Regions from separate parts of the Streptomyces anthophorae genome, predicted to be linked through region 1. Evidence: riboswitches for the same ligand, from Rfam matches in the RefSeq annotation. Region 1 holds a riboswitch; the other holds the start of a gene.

Evidence for each region. A riboswitch is a leader RNA that binds a small molecule or an ion and turns the genes downstream of it on or off. The one in region 1 is predicted to bind thiamine pyrophosphate.
Region 2: it holds a riboswitch for thiamine pyrophosphate, as region 1 does, so the genes downstream of both, ACNYS0_RS38400 (purine-cytosine permease family protein) here and thiO (glycine oxidase ThiO) in region 1, are expected to answer to the same signal.

What each region holds. Positions count from the first base shown of each region.
Region 1 is NZ_JBLWQQ010000001.1:6,447,906-6,457,144, reverse strand. Features, by position in the region: gene ACNYS0_RS29290 (TetR/AcrR family transcriptional regulator) at 1-445, shown strand, start outside; gene ACNYS0_RS29285 (phytoene desaturase family protein) at 904-2,400, shown strand; gene ACNYS0_RS29280 (hypothetical protein) at 2,438-3,310, opposite strand; gene metF (methylenetetrahydrofolate reductase [NAD(P)H]) at 3,356-4,276, opposite strand; gene thiE (thiamine phosphate synthase) at 4,394-5,041, opposite strand; gene ACNYS0_RS29265 (Rv2175c family DNA-binding protein) at 5,123-5,488, opposite strand; gene ACNYS0_RS29260 (NAD(P)/FAD-dependent oxidoreductase) at 5,605-6,837, opposite strand; gene ACNYS0_RS29255 (avidin-fold protein) at 6,957-7,304, opposite strand; TPP riboswitch at 7,358-7,471, shown strand; gene thiO (glycine oxidase ThiO) at 7,469-8,665, shown strand; gene thiS (sulfur carrier protein ThiS) at 8,662-8,862, shown strand; gene ACNYS0_RS29240 (thiazole synthase) at 8,870-9,239, shown strand, end outside.
Region 2 is NZ_JBLWQQ010000001.1:8,429,005-8,438,243, reverse strand. Features, by position in the region: gene ACNYS0_RS38435 (copper resistance CopC/CopD family protein) at 1-1,004, shown strand, start outside; gene ACNYS0_RS38430 (cupredoxin domain-containing protein) at 1,070-2,173, shown strand; gene ACNYS0_RS38425 (hypothetical protein) at 2,305-2,856, shown strand; gene ACNYS0_RS38420 (cupredoxin domain-containing protein) at 2,844-3,557, shown strand; gene thiD (bifunctional hydroxymethylpyrimidine kinase/phosphomethylpyrimidine kinase) at 3,558-4,379, opposite strand; gene thiE (thiamine phosphate synthase) at 4,376-5,086, opposite strand; gene thiM (hydroxyethylthiazole kinase) at 5,083-5,901, opposite strand; gene ACNYS0_RS38400 (purine-cytosine permease family protein) at 5,957-7,357, opposite strand; TPP riboswitch at 7,347-7,442, opposite strand; gene ACNYS0_RS38395 (family 2B encapsulin nanocompartment shell protein) at 7,858-9,239, shown strand, end outside.

The DNA of each region.
Region 1 (9,239 bases):
GCGGCACGGCGTCGGGCTCCTCACCGCCTCCCTCCGGGAGGCGGCACGGAAGGCGGACGAGAACGGCGGCAGCAAGGTCGACGCCCTGGACGCGATGATCCGGGCGGGTCTCGTGTTCATCGACGAGTACCCGGCCTTCACCCAGCTCTACGTCGCCGAGCTGTGGCGCACCAACCGTGCCTGGCAGTCCACGCTCGCCGTGGTCCGCCAGGAGGCGGTGGCCGTGGTCGAGGGTGTCCTGCGGGCCGCGGTGGACGGCGGCGAGCTGAGCGAGGAGATCGACGTTCCGCTCACGGCGGCGGCACTCGTGGGGATGGTCCTCGTGGCCGCACTTGACTGGCAGGCGTTCCAGCCCGAGCGTTCGCTCGACGATGTGCACGGGGCGCTCTCGCTGCTGCTCCAGGGGCGCGTGGGCGGCGGGCAGCCGCTGACGGGCAAGGCCTGAGGCACGGTGACCGGGCAGGGGCCCGGCACAAATGAAGCGCCGGTCCGGCAGGGCCTGTGGTCGTTCTCAGGCCTCACCGGACCGGCGCATCCCCCGTGGATCCCCCGTTTCCCCCGTGGATCCCCCGTTCCTCCCCCGTTGGACCCCCGTTCGGTCTCCCCCAGGGTCCCCCGTCCTCACTCCCGCCCTTGCGGGCGAGAGGAGCGGCAAGAGGCACTCGATCCGTTCCGCCGCCCCGTGTCGGCGGTGCCGTTCCCGTGCCTCTCTCCGTGCCCACCACTCTCCCGTCTGCGCAGGTCGGCCCCCATCCGCATCCCTACTCATCTCCCCGACTAGGTACGGATACTCAGGCGTGCGTGCTCAGGCCCAGGGGAACTCCGTGCCAGCACTCAGCGGCCCCCTGAACCGGGTACGACCTGACGGCGGCGTTGTCGGTGGCGGCGGATAAAGTCCCTGGCATGGCACGAATTGCGGTGATCGGCGCGGGGATGGGCGCCATGGCGGCCGCCGCTCGGCTGGCCGTCGCGGGCCACCGACCGGTGGTCTTCGAGCGCGCGTCGACATACGGCGGCTCGCTGGGCCTGATCGAGCGCGACGGCTTCGCGTTCGACACGGGCCCGGGGCTGCTCCATCTGCCCGCGGTCCCCCGGGACTTGTTCATCAAGACCGGCAAGGAGCCGCTGGAGGACCTCGTCGGCCTCACCCAGATCGAGCCCGCAGTGCGGCACGTCTTCGCGGACGGCACGACCGCGGACCTGCCGAACGCGCGGCGAGGGGGCGTCGCCGAGGCGCTGGACGCGGCGGTCGGCTCCGGTGCGGGCGGGCGCTGGTCGGCGTTCATGGGCCGCGCGCGGGAGGCCTGGGACCGCTCGCGGCGCCCGCTGCTCGAAGAGCCGCTGTGGCCGAACTGGCAGGTGCTGGCCGACCGCGAGCCCTACCCCGCGGTCGTGCACAAGCGGGTCCTGCGCAAGGCCCGCGCGGCGGCGACGCTCGCCGAGATCGGCGCGCTCGAACTGGGCGGGGAGCCACGCCTGGTGGCGCTCCTCGAGCAGTACGCTCTGGCGTCCGGGCTCGATCCCCGTACGGCACCGGCGAGCGCGGCCGTGCTCCCGTACATGGAGCAGACCTTCGGGACGTGGGCGGTGACCGGCGGGATGCGGGCGCTCGCGGACGCCGTGCACGCGCGCTGCGTGAAGCGGAAGGTCGAGTTCAGATTCGGTTCGGCCGTCACCCGGATCGTGGAGAAGGACGGCCGCGCGGCCGGTGTGGAGCTGGCCGACGGCACGGTGGAGGACGCCGAGTTCGTGGTGGCGGGCGTCGCTCCGGGCGTCCTGGGCGGGCTGCTCCCCGGGCGGCCCGTGCGCGCCGAGGGGCCGGCCCAGCGCGAGTCGTCGTGGCCGAGCCGGCTGACCGTGCATCTCGCGCTGCGCGGGGCCCGGCCGGAAGGCACCCCGCACCGCACGGTCGTGCACGCGTCCGACCGGGACGCCGAGTTGGCATGGCTCTTCGAAGGCGGCGCGCCGCCCCGGAGACCGACGGTTGCGGTGCTGCGCACCGGGGACCCTGCCGGGGTGCCCGACGCCGGGCACGAGGCGATCACCCTCACGGTGACCGTTCCGGCCCACGCGCGCGTGGCCGAGGCCGATGTGGAGCGGGTCCTCACGGCGGCCGAGCGGGCGGTACCGGAGCTGCGCGAGCGGCTGCTGTGGCACGAGGTCCGCACGCCTCAGGACATCGCCGAGGCCACCGGGGCCGAGGGCGGCGCCGTGCCGGGACCCGCGCTCGCGGCGGCGCGCGGCGAGCTGCTGCACGCGCCGAACACGACGGCGCTGCCTGGTCTGACGACCGTGGGCGGCTGGTCCCACCCCGGCGGCGGACTGCCGCACGCGGGCATGTCGGGCGCGCTGGTGGCGGGCCTGATCGTGGAGGGGCCGGACTTCCGCGGCTCGCAGTGAACCGGGGGCCGCGACCTCGGCGACCCCCGGAAGGGACTCAGTACCTGTACTGCTGCTCGTTGTACCCGTTGTTGTCGTACCCGGTGTTCGGGTCGTGCTGCGGGTACGCCGCCGGGTACTGCTGCTCGGGCGGCAGTTCACCGCCGTAGTTCTGCTGCTGCTCATCGCCGTTGCGCTGCTGCGGCACCCAGACACCGCCGGGAGGCGTCTCCCCGCCGTAGCCCGCGGCCGTCGCGTACGGGTCGACATAGGCCTGCCCGGTGGCGTACGGGTCGCCGTACTGGGGCTGCTCCGGGTAGCTCTGCGCCCCGATGTACGGGTCCGAGTACGGGGCGGCGTACGGCTGCTGAGCCGGGTCGTAGCCGTAGCTCTGCTGGTCGTAGCCGTAGGTCCCGGCGTCGTAGCCGTAGGCCTGCGTCCCGTGCGCCGCCTGGGCGGTCTGGGCGTACGCCGTGTCCTGGTAGACGCCGTACTGGCTGGTGTCGTCCGGCATCGGCTCGGGGGCGTACACCGCCGTGCTCTCGGCCGCCGACTCCGGGACCGGCGCGTACTCCTGCCGCGCCGGCTCGTACTCCAGGTCGGACACCTGGAGCGTCGGTTCCTGGTGCAGCTCCTCCTCGGAGCGGCGCCCCCGGTCCATGCCCGGGACACCCGGCACGCCCTTGAGCGACCAGCCCGCGGCGAACCCGCGGCGGAACGACAGCGTCACGTATGTCTGCCCGATCGCGAACGCGATGGCCCCGGCCCCGATGACGAGCACCGAAGGAATCAGGACGCCGATCACGACCCCGAGGAAGCCGCCGAAGGCGAGCAGCCGCCAGCGCAGCCTTGCCTTGTACTGCAGCAGGACCTCACCGAGGAGCCACAGTGCCACCAGTCCGAACGCGACATAGAGGACCGCCCAGCCCATGTACGCCCCTCTCGTACGGCCGTAGCCCATGTGGGTACGGCGGAATCAGCCCCGCTCTTGGTGCAGGCCCAGGTTCTCGTAGATCTCCAACGTTGCCGTGGAGTTGTTGAGCGTAATGAAGTGCAGACCCGGCACTCCCTCGTCAAGCAGCTTGGCGCAAAACTCCGTAGCGAACTCGATGCCAATGGAGCGTACAGCGGCGGGATCGTCTTTTGCTGTGAGGATTCGCTCTTTCAACTCCGGGGGGAAGTCCGCGTTGCTCAACTTGGGCAGGCGTTCGAGCATGCGCACGCTCGTCACCGGCATGCATTCCGGGATGATCGGCGTCTCGCAGCCGGCCGCGGCGACCTTGTCCCGCAGCCGCAGGTACTCCTCCGGGTAGAAGAACATCTGCGTGATCGCGTAATCGGCGCCCGCGCGGCACTTGTCGACGAAGTGCCGCACGTCGGAGTCCCAGTCCGCGGAGCGCGGGTGCATCGCGGGGAATGCCGCGACACCGACGCAGAAGTCGCCGGACTCCTTGATCAATTCAACGAGTTCGGCCGCGTACGTGAGGCCTTCGGGGTGCGAGATCCAGTCGCCCATGGGGTCACCCGGCGGGTCACCGCGCACCGCGAGCATGTTCCGGATCCCGGCGTCGGCGTACTGGCCGATGATGTTGCGCAGCTCGGCGACCGAATGTTCGACGGCGGTGATGTGGGCCACCGGCGTCAGCGTCGTGTCGGCGACGATCTGCTGGGTCTCCTTGACGGTGCCGGCGCGCGTGGAGCCGCCCGCGCCGTACGTCACGGAGACGAAGTCGGGCGAGACCGCCTCGACCCTGCGCAGGGCGTTCCACAGGCTGCGCTCGCCCTTCGGGGTCTTCGGCGCGGAGAACTCGAACGAGAAAGCCGTCTTGCCGGGCGCGAGCATGTCACGCACGGTGCGGGCGCGATCAGTCCTGGTGGAAGCGGTACCTAGGGCCATACGGGCAGGTTACTGACCGATATCCAAAGCCCCTAATCCCCGTCCACCTTGCGGACAGGCCGGCAGAACGGCCGTCACCGGCGGTTTCCCCCGGGTTCACGGACGGGTCCGCGCACGTCAGACCGCACGCAGGCGCTTCGCGAACTCGGCCGCCGCCGCGGCCGGATCGTCGGCCTCCGTGATGGCCCGGACGACGACGGCCCTGCGGGCGCCGGCCTCCAGGACCTCGTCCAGATTCGCGAGGTCGATGCCGCCGATGGCGAACCAGGGGCGGTCCGTGTCCAGGCCCGCCGTGTACCGCACCAGGTCGAGGCCCGGCGCGTACCGCCCGGGCTTGGTCGGGGTCGGCCAGCAGGGGCCCGTGCAGAAGTAGTCCACGCCCTCCTGGACTGCGGCCGCGGCGGCCTCGTCCTCGGCGTGCGTGGAGCGGCCGATGAGCACGTCCTCGCCGAGCACCGCGCGGGCGGCGGGGACCGGCAGGTCGCCCTGGCCCAGGTGCAGCACGTCCGAGCGGATCGCGTGGGCGACGTCCGCGCGGTCGTTCACCGCGAAGAGCTTCCCGTGGCGGCGGGCCGCGTCGGCGAACACCGCGAGGTGCTCCAGCTCCTCGCCCGCCTCCATGCCCTTGTCGCGCAACTGCACGATGTCGACGCCTGCGGCCAGCACGGCGTCGAGGAACTCCGGCAGATCGCCCTGGTGCCTGCGCGCGTCGGTGCACAGATAGAGCCGTGCGTCAGCGAGCAGGGCGCGCTTGGAGTCCGCCATGGAAGTCCCCCCGTGGGTCGTGCGGTGTCGGTGGCGTGCGCACCACGAGGGTCGCGGTGCGCACGCCGGACGGTTGTCAGGTCAGACGGCGAGCGCCTGGGCGCGGCGCTTCACCTCCGTGCCGCGATTCTCGCTCAAGGCCTGCGCGGGCGTGCCCGGCAGGCTCGGGTCGGGGGTGAAGAGCCACTCCAGCATCTCTTCGTCGCTGAAGCCGTCGTCCCTCAGGACCGTCAGGAGGCCGACGAGCCCCTTGACGATCTTGTCGCCGTCGATGAAGGCGGCGGGCACGTGCAGTGCCCTGTTCTCACCGCGGCGCACGGAGATCAGCTGGCCTTCCTTGACCAGCTGCCGCACACGCGTCACCTCGACATCGAGCTGTTCCGCGATGTCGGGGAGGGTGAGCCAGGCAGGGACGAGAGCATCGATCTTTGCGTCAATCTCGGTCACAGGACAAGCCTGCCATCCCGGACTGACACTCGGAAGCCGGGCCGGTGCGGATGGGCCACGACTCCTCCCGTTTCACCCTCTCTGTCACGCTTTGGAGGGCCGACAGGGCGATGGACTCACGCCACCGCGGACTTCAGCGGACGGGCCGGGTCCGCGAGGAGCTCCGGGTCGAGCGGGGCCCCCGACAGGATGAGCTTGCGCCCCTGGGCCAGGTCGCGCGGCTTGCCGACGGCGAGCACCGCCACCAGGGCGCCGTCGCGCAGCCAGCACACCGACCAGGCGGCACCGGCGGGGTCGCCGCGCCACACCGTCGCGTCGGCGCCCTCGTGGTGCCCCGCGTACTGCACGAACCGGCCGAACTGCTCGGACCAGAAATAGGGCACCGGGTCGTACACGGCCGGGGTCTGGCCGACGATGTTCGCCGCCACCGTGCGCGGGCCCTGGAGCGCGTTGTCCCAGTGGTGGACCATCAGGCGCTCCCCGTAGCGCCCCGAGGGGAACGAGGAGCAGTCCCCCACCGCGTACACGTCGGGCACGGAGGTGCGCAGCCGCTCGTCCGCGAGGACCTCGCGGTGGGCGCCGAGTTCGATCCCGGAGCCGGCCAGCCAGCGGGTGGCGGGGCGGGCGCCGATGCCGACGACGACGGCTCCGGCGGGCAGCCGCGTGCCGTCGTCGAGGACCACGACGCCCGGCTCGATGCGCTCCACGCGCGCGTGGGTGCGCAGCTGGGCTCCGGCGTCGGCGTACCAGGCCGCCATGGGGGCGGCGATCTCGGCGGGCAGCGCCCCGGCCAGCGGCCGCTCGGCGGCCTCCACCACCGTGACCCGGCAGCCGGCCTCACGGGCCGCGGTGGCGAACTCGGCGCCGATCCAGCCGGCGCCCACGACCACCACGTCGTGCTGCTCGGCGAGGACGGGCCGCAGCCGCTCGGCGTCGTCGAGCGTGCGCAGCAGATGCACGCCGGGGGCGGAGTGCGTGCCGGGCAGCTGGACGGGTTCGGCACCGGTCGCGACGACCAGCACGTCGTACGGGACGGGCCCATCGGCCGTGTCCAGCTCATGGTCGCCGGGCCGCAGCCCGGTCACCTCGCGGCCCAGCTCCAGGGAGACGCCGAGCGCCTCGAAGTCCACGTCGAAGGCCGAGCCCTCGGCCTTGCCGAGCAGCACCGCCTTGGACAGCGGTGGCCGGTCGTACGGCTGGTGGGGTTCGGCGCCGAGCAGCGTGACCGCGCCGGTGAAGCCCTGTTCGCGCAGCGCCACGGCGGTCTGCACACCGGCCATGCCCGCGCCCACGATGACGACGTTCCGCTGCCCCGAAGGCGCTCCGCTCCCGCTCCGCTGCTCACTCACGGGATCAACCTTAGGCACCTGATCTTGCCCCGGTCAGCGGTGCGGGCCACTCCCGCGCCGTGACGTCCTGCACATGTCCCGGCGGTTTAGCGATCAAGGTCGGGGCGGCGCTCCGGGGTTCACGCCCGGCCCGGGAGCTCCTCGACCACGCTGGTGCCGCTGCCCTCCTGCGACTCCCACTCCCAGGTCTCGTCGAGGCGCACCCGGCCGTCCGGCAGCTCGGACACGGTCGAGACGCAGTGCCCGGAGGAGGTGGTCCCGTCGGTCTTCAGCTGGACGTAGCGGAAGTCGAGCCGGTCGCCGGAGCGCGTCCCCACGAGGTGCCCCTCGACGACATCGCCGCCTGCGTAGTCGGCCGAGACCCGGCCGTCCCGCTCCCGGTACGTGAAGCGGGTACGGGTGCCCACCTGACCGGGCGCCTGGTCGGCGACGGGGGACATCACGAGACCGTCGAGGGATCGGGTCACTGGTTCGAGGCTCCCTTACTGGGGGTCGCGGGGAACGGCTAGGGTGGCCAACGTAGAGCACTCGCGGGAGCCCGTACGCAGCGGGCTGAGAGGGAGGCTGGAGCGGCCTTCGACCGTACGAACCTGATCCGGGTCATACCGGCGAAGGGAGGGGCTTGACGCCCATGTCGTCGACGCCATCCGTTCATTCGCACACCTGCGACCGTTCGCGCACCCGCGACGTCCTCGTCGTCGGTGGCGGCATCATCGGTCTGGTCACCGCCTGGCGGGCCGCGCAGCGCGGCCTTTCCGTCGCGGTCGCGGACCCCGAACCCGGCGGCGGTGCCGCCCAGGTGGCGGCCGGAATGCTGGCCGCCGTCACCGAACTGCACCACGGCGAGCAGACGTTGCTCGGCCTGAACCTGGAGTCCGCGCGCCGCTACCCGGACTTCGCGGCCGAGCTGTCCGAGGCCACCGGGCAGGACCTCGGCTACCGCGCCTGCGGCACGCTCGCGGTCGCGCTCGACGCGGACGACCGCGCCCACCTGCGCGAACTGCACGCGCTCCAGACGAAGTCGGGGCTGGAGTCCGAGTGGCTCTCGGGCCGCGACTGCCGCCGCCTCGAACCGATGCTCGCGCCGGGCGTGCGCGGCGGACTGCGGGTCGACGGGGACCACCAGATCGACCCGAGAAGGCTCGCGAGCGCCCTCGTGACGGCCTGCGAGCGCGCCGGCGTGACCTTCCACCGGTCGTGGGCCGAGAGGCTCCGTGTCGTCCGCGACCGGGCGAGCGGCGCGGTCCTCGCCGACGGCACCGAACTCTCCGCGGACCAGGTCGTGCTGGCCGCGGGCAGCCGCGGCGGACAGCTCGCGGGCGTCCCCGACGCGGTGCTCCCGCCGGTGCGCCCCGTCAAGGGCCAGGTGCTGCGCCTGACGGTGCCGAAGCGGTACGCGCCCTTCCTCAGCCGCACCGTCCGGGCGGTCGTGCGCGGCGGCAATCTCTACATGGTGCCGCGCGTCAACGGCGAGCTCGTGGTGGGCGCGACCAGCGAGGAGCTCGGCTGGGACACCACGGTCACCGCGGGCGGCGTCTACGAACTCCTGCGGGACGCCCACGAACTCGTCCCCGGCATCACCGAACTCCCGCTCACCGAGACCCGCGCGGGCCTGCGCCCCGGCTCCCCCGACAACGCTCCGCTCCTGGGCCCGACCGCCCTGCCGGGCCTCCTCCTGGCGACGGGCCACTACCGCAACGGCGTGCTCCTGACGCCGATCACCGGCGACACCATGGCGCACGCCCTGACCACCGGTGAACTGCCGGAAGAGGCCCGCCCGTTCACGCCGAAACGCTTCGGCACAGCCCTCGTGGAGCAGCCCGCATGAACGTCCACGTCAACGGCGAGCCGCGCACGGTGACCGCGGGCACCACGCTCGACCTCCTGGTCACCACGCTCACCACGGCGCCCCAGGGCGTCGCCGCCGCCCTCAACGAAACCGTCGTCCCCCGCACCCAATGGCCCGCCACGGCGCTCTCCGAAGGAGACCGCGTCGAGGTCCTCACGGCCGTCCAAGGAGGCTGAACCATCCATGGCCGACGACACTTTCGTCCTCGGGGGCGACCCGTACTCCTCGCGCCTGATCATGGGCACGGGAGGGGCGCCCAGCCTCGACGTCCTGGAGCGCTCCCTGGTGGCCTCCGGAACCGAACTCACCACCGTGGCGATGCGCCGCGTGAACGCGGACGTGCACGGCTCGGTGCTCTCCGTCCTGGAGAAGCTGAACATCCGGGTGCTGCCGAACACGGCCGGCTGCTTCACCGCGGGAGAGGCCGTCCTGACGGCCCGCCTCGCGCGCGAGGCGCTCGGTACCGACCTGGTGAAGCTGGAGGTCATCGCCGACGAGCGCACCCTGCTGCCCGACCCGATCGAGCTGCTCGACGCCGCGGAGACGCTGGTGG
Region 2 (9,239 bases), 2.0 Mb from region 1:
CCGGGTCGCTCTCCTTCGCCCTGCCCGCACCCACCGGCTCGTCCGGCTCCCATGCCTCTGCGGCGGACGACGCCGCGGCCCCCGCCGCCGCCCCGTCCGGCACGGTCCGCGCCGCCTGGGCCGTCGCCCGTTGGGTCGGATATCTCGCGCTGGCGCTGTACGTCGGCGGGCTCGCGTTCCTCGCGATGCTGTGGCCCCAGGGCACCCGGGAGCGCAGGACCCGGCGCATCCTCGCCGCGTCCTGGGCGGCCGGGCTCGTCACCACCGTGGCGGCGGCCGGATTGCAGGGGGCCTACGGCGCCATGGGCTCGATCGGCGACGCGTTCAAGGCCTCCACGTACGTCGACCTGCTGGGCAGTGAGGTCGGCGTCGCGCTGGCCTGCCGGGCCCTGATGTGGGTGCTCGCGGCGGTGGTGCTCGCCGCGCTGCTGCAGAACGGCGAGCGCGCCGCGCTGTCGCCGGGCTGGCGGGTCGGCGCGGCCGTCGTCTGCCTGGGACTGCTGCGCACGACCGGCATGGCGGGGCACAACGCCGAGGGCGGCCACCCGGGTTGGGGCGCCGTCGCCGACCTGGTGCATCTGCTCGGCATCTCGGTGTGGCTGGGCGGGCTCACCCTGCTGCTTGCCGGTGTGCTGCCGCGCCGCCGCCCGGACGAGATGTCGGCCGCTGTCTCCGGCTACTCCGCGCTCGCCGGTGTGTCCGTCGCCGCGATCGCGGCAGCGGGCACCGTACTCACCTGGCAGGTCGTCGGCTCGTTCGACGCTCTCTTCTCCACCGGCTACGGGCAGTTGCTGCTGGTCAAACTCGCCCTGCTGGCCGGGGTGCTGCTCATCGCCCAACGCAGTCGCGGCTGGGTGCGCACCCGGCTCGACATCGCCGTCCTGCTGCGCGGTGACCGCGCGACGGTACGGCCCTTCGTCTACTCGGTCGCGGCCGAGACGGGGCTCGTCCTCGTCGTACTCGCCGCGACGAGTTTGCTGGTCACCGCCGCTCCCGGTCAGTGACCCGCGCACCACGATCAACCCGCTCGAGATCTGATCCGCAAGGATCCGTGAGGAGAAGTTCGTTCATGACCACTGACGTTTCCGATCGCGACACACAGGCGCGGCAGCGACCGCCGTCCCGGCGCGGCAATCGAGTCCTGCTCGCGGCCGGGCTCGGCGCCGCCCTGGCGTCCGTGGGGTGCCTCGGCCTCCTTCAGGCGGCCGACGGGGCAGCGGCTCCCGCCGCCGCGGCGGCCCAACCGGCCGCCGAGGCCCACCCGATGGCCCGGACACAGGAACAGCAGCCCGCGGCGGCCGAGAAGGCGGCCGATCACACCATGAAGATCGCGGACATGAAGTTCGCGCAGAGCAAGATGACCGTCAAGGTCGGCGAGACCGTGAAGTGGGTCAACGAGGACACCGCTCCGCACACGGTCACCGCGACGAAGGGGCCCGCGAAGTTCGACTCGGGCACGATGGAGAAGGGCGACAGCTGGTCGTACACCTTCACGAAGCCGGGCACGTACGAGTACTACTGCGCCGTGCACCCCGACATGGTCGCCTCGATCACGGTGGTGCCTGACGACTCCGGGGGCGGGACGGGCGGTTCCGACACGGGTGGTTCGGGCAGCACGGGCGGCTCCGGCTCCGGAGGTACGAGCGGCGGCGGCAGCGGCAGCGGTGGATCCACGGGCGGCTCGACCGGGGGCTCGTCCGGCGGTTCGTCCGACGGTTCGTCCGGGGGCCACGGGTCCGGCGGCTCCATGGGCGGCGCCAGTGGCGGCTCGTCCGGCGGTTCGAGCGGCGGCGGTGACGGTGACGGCGGTGACGCCGAGCAGTGCCACAACGTCCAGCAGGTCCTCCTGCCCATCCTCCAGCACCTCAACAAGGCGCACCTGGAGGAGTCCCCCGGCCAGCAGGTCCAGGACGCGCTGAAGCTCGACAGCTACATCAAGATGCACACCGTCTGGGTCGAGTCCATCCTCACGCCCACCGTGGAAGGCGGTGGCGCCGTCCTCGACGACACGCTCGGCGTCCTGCTCCAGCACGTGAACTCCGCCCACCTGGAGGAGTCACCGGGTCAGCAGGTGGCGGACATCCTCAACCCCGACGCGTACGTCAAGATGCACACGGTCTGGGCCGAGCACCTTCTCGCGCCGTCGATCAACTACGTCTCGACCTCCTGCTGAACCGAGGTCGCCGACGAGGCGTGTGATGGCGGGCCGGCCGAGTCGCAGTCGGCCGGCCCGCCACCGCCGCCATTTTGCCCGCACGGCCCGCCCAATGCCATGCCCCTCCGCCGTGAACCGAGGTGCCCGCGATGAGCACACCCCTGAGTACTCACACCACTCCGCAGATTCTGCCCACCCCGGACGACCCGCCCACGGAGCCGGGCCATCCGTCCTACCTGCCGCACCCCAGCGCATACAGCGCATCCGGCGACCGCTGCATCGTCGAACTCGCCACCCTGCTCGGCCCGTTGACCACTCTGCGCCGCCGCGTCACCGCCGACGAAGCGACGCTCACCGTCGCACCGTCGCCCGACGACTGCGTACTCACCCTCAAGCTCACCGGTGACGCACTCGGCGGCGACGAGCTCTCCTTCGTCAGTGCCGCCATCGAACCGCCGGCGAACGGCTCCCGGCTGCTCGTCCACGGTGAACTGGCCACGGCCGACCCGACCGTTCCCGGCGTCCCCGCGACGCTGCGCCTGCGCGTCGTCTCCCGCACCGACGACAGCCTCCTCGTCATCGGAACCGCCCGCGTCCCCTGCACGGACCTGCGCCGCACCACCGGCTTCGCCCTGTCCCGCATCCGCCCCGCAGACCAGCTGCGTCTGCTCGTCGCCGCGGAGTTCACATGCCCCGCCTGACCCACCGCGCCGGACGCCTCGCGCTCGCCACCCTGCTCAGCTCCGGCGCCGTCGTGTTCCTGCCCGGCCCCGCCGCGCACGCCGCGGGCCACCAAGTCCTCATGTCTGACTACAAGTTCGGGCCCCGTACGCTGACGATCCCGGTCGGCGACAGTGTCACCTGGGTGAACCAGGACACCGCTCCGCACGACGTCAAGACGACCTCGGGCCCGGCGTCGATCCACTCGCCGATGCTCGACAAGGGCGGCACCTGGAGCCATACGTTCACCAAGGCGGGCTCGTACGGCTACGTGTGCACCGTGCACCCCGGGATGACCGGCGGCATCGTCGTCAAGGCCGCCGCGACGACCCGCGCCCCGGCGCCGAGCACCCCGCCCCCGGCGGCCGCCCACACTCATGGGCAGCAGCACGGCCCGGCCCCCACCAAGACATCGAGCGCGAGCCCCACGCGCACCTCGACGCCCACTCCGTCTCACGACCGCAGCAGCGCGGCCGCCGTGCCGCCAACGGCCCCCGCGTCCCCCACGCCGGAGGCGCGAGCGGAGCAGAGCCCCGCGACCGAGGCCGTCGGCGCCGCCCGCCCGCTCGACCCGCTGCTCGTGCTGGCCGGGATCGTCGCCGGGTTCGCCGTGCTCTGCCTGCTTCTGGTCGGCTCCCGCTCGGCGGCGACCGCCTCCGCGCACACCCCCGAAGGGAAGTGATCACACCGCGCGGAACCGCCACCCATGGTCGACGGGCCCGATCCCGGCACCCAGCGCGAATCCCGCCGCGATGGCCCCGGTGACGTACTCCTTGGCCCGGCGCACCGCCTCCGGCACCTCGTGACCCTGCGCGAGGCCGGCCGCGATCGCCGAGGCGAGGGTGCAGCCGGTGCCGTGGGTGTGGGCGTTGTCGTGGCGCGGCGAGCGCAGCCAGTGCTCGTCCGTGCCGTCGGTGAGCAGGTCGACGGCCTCGCCGGGCAGGTGACCGCCCTTGATGAGCGCCCAGCGGGGCCCGTAGGCGAGCAGGCGCTCGGCGGCGCGCCGCATGTCGGCCTCCGCGGTGTCGGCCTCGACCGCGACGCCGGTGATCTCGGCGACCTCGTCGAGGTTGGGTGTCACCACCGTCGCCACCGGCAGCAACCGGTCCCGTACGGCGTCGATGGCGTCGTCCGCGAGCAGCCGATCGCCGTGCTTGGAGACGCTGACGGGGTCGACGACGACGGGGGCCGGCGCCTCGGCGAGCAGCTCGGCGACCGTGACGACCATGTCGGGGTCGGCGAGCATGCCGGTCTTGAGCGCCTGGACGCCGATGTCGTCGACGACGCTGCGGTACTGGGCGCGCACGGCCTCCAGCGGAAGACTCCACGCGCCTTGCACGCCAAGGGAGTTCTGGGCCGTCACGGCGGTGAGGACGCTCATGCCGTGCGTGCCGAGGGCCAGCATGGTCTTGAGGTCGGCCTGGATCCCGGCGCCTCCACCGGAGTCGGATCCGGCGATGGTCAGCACGCGGGGCGGAGCGACCGCGAGCGGTGTGCCGGTCATACGGTGACGTCCTTTCGGATACGGGAGTGGTGGCTGCTCGACCACGCGTCGGCGTACGAGCGGGCCGCGGCGCGGGGGTCCTCTGCCGCGCAGATTCCGGACACGATCGCGCCTCCCGCCGCCCCCGCGGCCCGCAGGTGCGGCAGGTCGCCGGGGGTGACACCACCGATGGCCACGGCGGGCAGCTCGCTCAGCCGGGCCAGTGCGGCGAAGCCGTCGTGGCCGAGCGGTTCGGGGGCGTCGGCCTTCGTGGCTGTGGCGTGCAGAGCTCCGATACCGACGTGGTCGACGCGTGCGGCGGATGTCGCGGCGGCGTGCAGCTCGGAGACGGTCGCCGCGCTCAGGCCCAATACGGCGTCGTCGCCGATGAGTTGACGTACGGAGGCCGCGGGCAGGTCCGACTGACCCACGTGGACACCGCTGACGCGGGCGCCGCTCGCCCGCGCGGCCAGGAACACGTCGACCCGGTCGTTGACGATCAGCGCGACATGGTCGGGGAGGATCTCGGCGACGTCCAGGACGGTGTGCAGGAACTCCCGGCCGCTCGCGTGCTTCTCCCGGATCTGCACGGCGGTGACACCTCCGGCCACCGCCTGCGCGACGGTCTCGGCCACGGTGCGTCCGCGTGCCGCGCACTGGTCCGGGTCGGTGACCAGGTACACCGACAGGTCGACAGCCGCGTGCCCGGGTCGGGTACGTGCCGTCATGACACCTCAGCCCGCTTGGCCAGCTCCTCCGGGGTGAGCGCGGCGAGCGCGTCCAGGAAGCCGACGGCGAAGCTGCCGGGACCGGCCGCCACCCGTGCCGCGGATTCGGCGGCGACGGTGTAGGCGGTGGCGGCCGCCACCGTCGTCGCGAACCGGTCCTCGTCCACCGCGGCGAACGCGGCCATCACCGCGCCCAGCGCGCAGCCGCCACCGGTCACTCGGGTCAGCAGCGCGTCCCCGTTGGCGATCCGGGCGGTGCGCGTGCCGTCGGTGACGTGGTCCACGGGGCCCGACACCGCGACGATGCTGCCCGCCCTGCGCGCGAGTTCCGCCGCCGCGCCCTCGGCGTCGTCGACACCGTGGGAGGAGTCCACGCCCCGGCCACCGCCGCCCGCGCCCGCGAGCGCGATGATCTCGGAGGCGTTGCCGCGGATCACGGTCGGCCGCAGTGCCAGCAGGTCGGCGGCGAGCGCCGTGCGCACGGGCAGCGCGCCGATCGCCACCGGGTCGAGGACCCACGGCGTGCCCGCCTCGGCCGCGGCCCGCGCCGCCTCCGGCATCGCGGCGCGCTGTTCGGCGCGCGGGGTGCCGAGGTTGACCAGCACGCCCGAGGCGACGCGCGCGAAGGGCCCGGCCTCGTCCGGGATGTCGACCATGGCGGGCGCGGCACCCACCGCGAGCAGGACGTTGGCGGTGAACCCGGTGACCACCGCGTTGGTCAGGCACTGCACCAGCGGTGACTCGCGCTGTACGCGCCCGAGCGCCTGCGCCGCGAAGGCGACGAGGTCGGTGCGAGGGGTGGACGTCGTGGGCATGGGGTCGCTCCAAGTACGGAAGGTGCCGTGGTTCGTACGTGCGGAAAAGGGCAGGTCAGCCGCGTCGCCGCAGCCGCAGTGGCGCGTACACCGCGGCGGCCACCAGGAACGCCACGTAGTACGACACATCCGCGCCGTGCAGGGCTTCGGCGACCGGGCCCACGTACAGGCTGGTGTCCATGAACGGGACCGCCGCGGCGAAGGCCGCCGCGAAAGCGAGCAGGGCGGGCCAGGCGGGCTGCCGTCGCTCGCGTTCGGCGGCGAGGTCGAGCGGGGCGCAGGCCCGGTCCCTGGCCCGGGCGCGCCAGTCGACGAGGACGATCGCGACGAAGCCGGGGATCCAGTACCCGACGAACAGCAGCACGTTCTGGAACCGCGCGGTGGTGTCGGCGGCGTGCATCCACAGCACGAGCGGGAAGCCGAGGACCGCGGCGAGGGCGGCGGCCACCGGGCGCGGGATGCGCACGCCGATGGTCTGGAGGGCGAGCGAGCCGCTGTAGTCGTTCATGGCGTTGCTGCACAGCGCTGCCAGCGCGACGGCGAGCAGCCCGAAGGCGCCGAGCACTCCCCCGCCGAGGATCTTGTCGACCCCGGCCGCGGTCTGGTCGGTGAGCACGGAGGCGCCCCACAGGCCGAGTGCCTGGACGGCCACGAAGGACACCAGCAGGCCGAGCAGCGTGTACCAGAACATCCGGGTGCGGGAGGTGGCTGCGGGCAGGTAGCGGCTGAAGTCGCTGGCGTACGGCGCCCAGGACAGGCTGAGGCTGAGCGCGATGGTACTGGTCAGGACGAAGGCGCCGGCGCGGTCGGCCCCCAGCGCGGAGCCGTGGGCGGCGGGGTGCACGCCGTCGAGCATCCGCCAGGCGATGAGCGCGAAGGCGGCGCCGAGTACGAAGGTCATGACGATCTGGAGCCGGTGGATGGCCTCGTAGCCGAACACACCGAGCAGCCCCTGGGCGAGCAGCATGACGAGGACACCGGCCCAGAACGGCCAGCCGAGCAGCCGGGCCAGCGCGTCGCCGCCGAAGAGGCCGATCAGCGCGTCCCAGGCGATGGACGACAGCCACTGGAGCACGCCGGGCAGCGCGACGCCGCGCCCGAACGCGAGCCCGGCGAGCGGGAGTTGACCCGCTCCGGTCCTGCTCCCCCACGTACCCAGGTACGCGGTCGGCACCGCGCCGATCAGGGTGCCGAGCACGACGGCGGCGAGCGCGGTGGCGAAGTCGAGGCCGAGCGCGATGCCGACGGTGCCGGTGAAGACGCCGGTCATCGTCAGGTTCGGGGCGAACCACACGGTGAACAGGCGCCCGGCGCCGCCGTAGCGGTTGGCTTCGGGGACCGGTTCGATGCCGTGCCCCTCGATGCCGAGGTCGCCGGGTGCCGCGGGCATCCGCCCGTCGAAGGCGCCGCTGCCGCGGTCGGCAGGCAGGCCAGTGGAAACATGCGTCACAGGCATGAGACATCCCTCCGCCAGTACGAACTGGTTCAGGTTCGACGGGTGTGTTCTCAGCCCTCTGGTCGGGGCACCCCGTGTCCGGTTACGGCCGCCAGCGTAACGCGGTGGCGCGCGGTGTCGCACGGGTGGGTTCCGGTTCCGTCGCGTCCGCCCGTACCTCGCGCGATACAGCGCCGGCAATGCGGAGCTCTGTGGCAGCTGGCCGACTTCCGTCGGTTTCGCGGCGTCGCGACGCGCTCCCACCGCGTGACATCGCGGTCGGCACCCGCTCCGGCACACCGGGAAAACCGGCCGAGATCCGTCGGTCACCGGGCAAACACCGACCGGACTTGATCATCGTATCGAGTTAATGTCACCGGCTTTCCTTGGCCGGGCGGCCGAGACGGCCCTTACGGTGATGCTGCTTCTGGACGCATTCCCTCCGAATATTCCACCTTTCCTTCTTCTGTCCCGTAGTTACGGGCATGCGCGCTTTCGCCCGACCAAGGAGAGCTCACTCGATGACCGTTGACTCGACCACCCCGGACACCGCGTCGGTGCCGCCGCAGCAGACCAGCCTCGGCACGGCGGCCGCCCGTAATCTCGCCACGACCACCAAGTCCGCCCCGCAGATGCAGGAGATCACCTCGCGGTGGCTGCTGCGGATGCTGCCCTGGGTGGAGACCAAGGGCGGCGTCTACCGGGTCAACCGCCGCCTGACCTACACCGTCGGCGACGGCACCATCGAGTTCATCCAGGACGGCGGCGACGTCCGCGTGATCCCCCGCGAACTCGGTGAACTGGCCCTGCTGCGCGGCTTCGACGACGTCGAGGTGCTGACCGCGCTCGCCGACCGGTGCGTACAGCGCGACTTCCGGGCCGGCGACACACTGGTCGAGCGCGGGGCACCGGCAGACAAGCTCCATCTGATCGCCCACGGCCGCATCAACCAGTTCTCCGAGGGCGAGTACGGCGACGAGGTCGCGCTCGACGTGCTCGCCGACGGCGACCGCTTCGGCGACAACGCGCTCCTCGACGAGGACGCCCGCTGGGAGCAGACCGTGGTCGCCGAGACCTCGGGCACCCTGCTCACCCTCTCGCGCGCCGACTTCGCGTCCGTGCTGTCCTCGGCGCCGCCCCTTCAGGAGCACATCGACGAGTTCAAGTCGCTCGCGGGCCGCGGCCAGAACCACCGGGGCGAGGCGGAGATCCCGATGTCGGCGGGGCACGTCGGTGAGCACGAACTGCCGGGCGCCTTCGTCGACTACGAGGCGAAACCACGCGAGTACGAGCTCTCGGCCGCCCAGACGATCCTGCGGGTCCACACGCGGGTCGCCGACCTCTACAACGAGCCGATGAACCAGACCAAGGAGCAACTGCGGCTCACCATCGAGGCGTTGCGCGAGCGCCAGGAGCACGAGCTCGTCAACAACCGGGAGTTCGGCCTGCTCCACAACGCCGACTTCAAGCAGCGCCTCCAGCCGCACTCGGGGCCGCCCACTCCGGACGACCTGGACGAGCTGCTGTGCCGCCGCCGCGGCTCGAAGTTCTTCCTGGCGCACCCGCGCACGATCGCGGCGATGGGGCGCGAGTTCAACGCCCGCGGCCTGTACCCCGATCACGTCGACCTCGGCGGCCAGCAGGTCCCGGCCTGGCGCGGGGTGCCGATCCTGCCCTGCAACAAGATCCCGGTCACCAAGGAGCGGACCAGCTCGATCCTCTGCATGCGTACCGGCGAGGACAACCAGGGTGTCATCGGCCTGCACCAGACGGGTCTGCCGGACGAGTACGAGCCGGGCCTGTCGGTCCGGTTCATGGGCGTCGACGACCAGGCCATCACCAAGTACCTCGTCAGCACCTACTACTCCGCCGCGATCCTCGTGCCGGACGCGGTCGGCGTGCT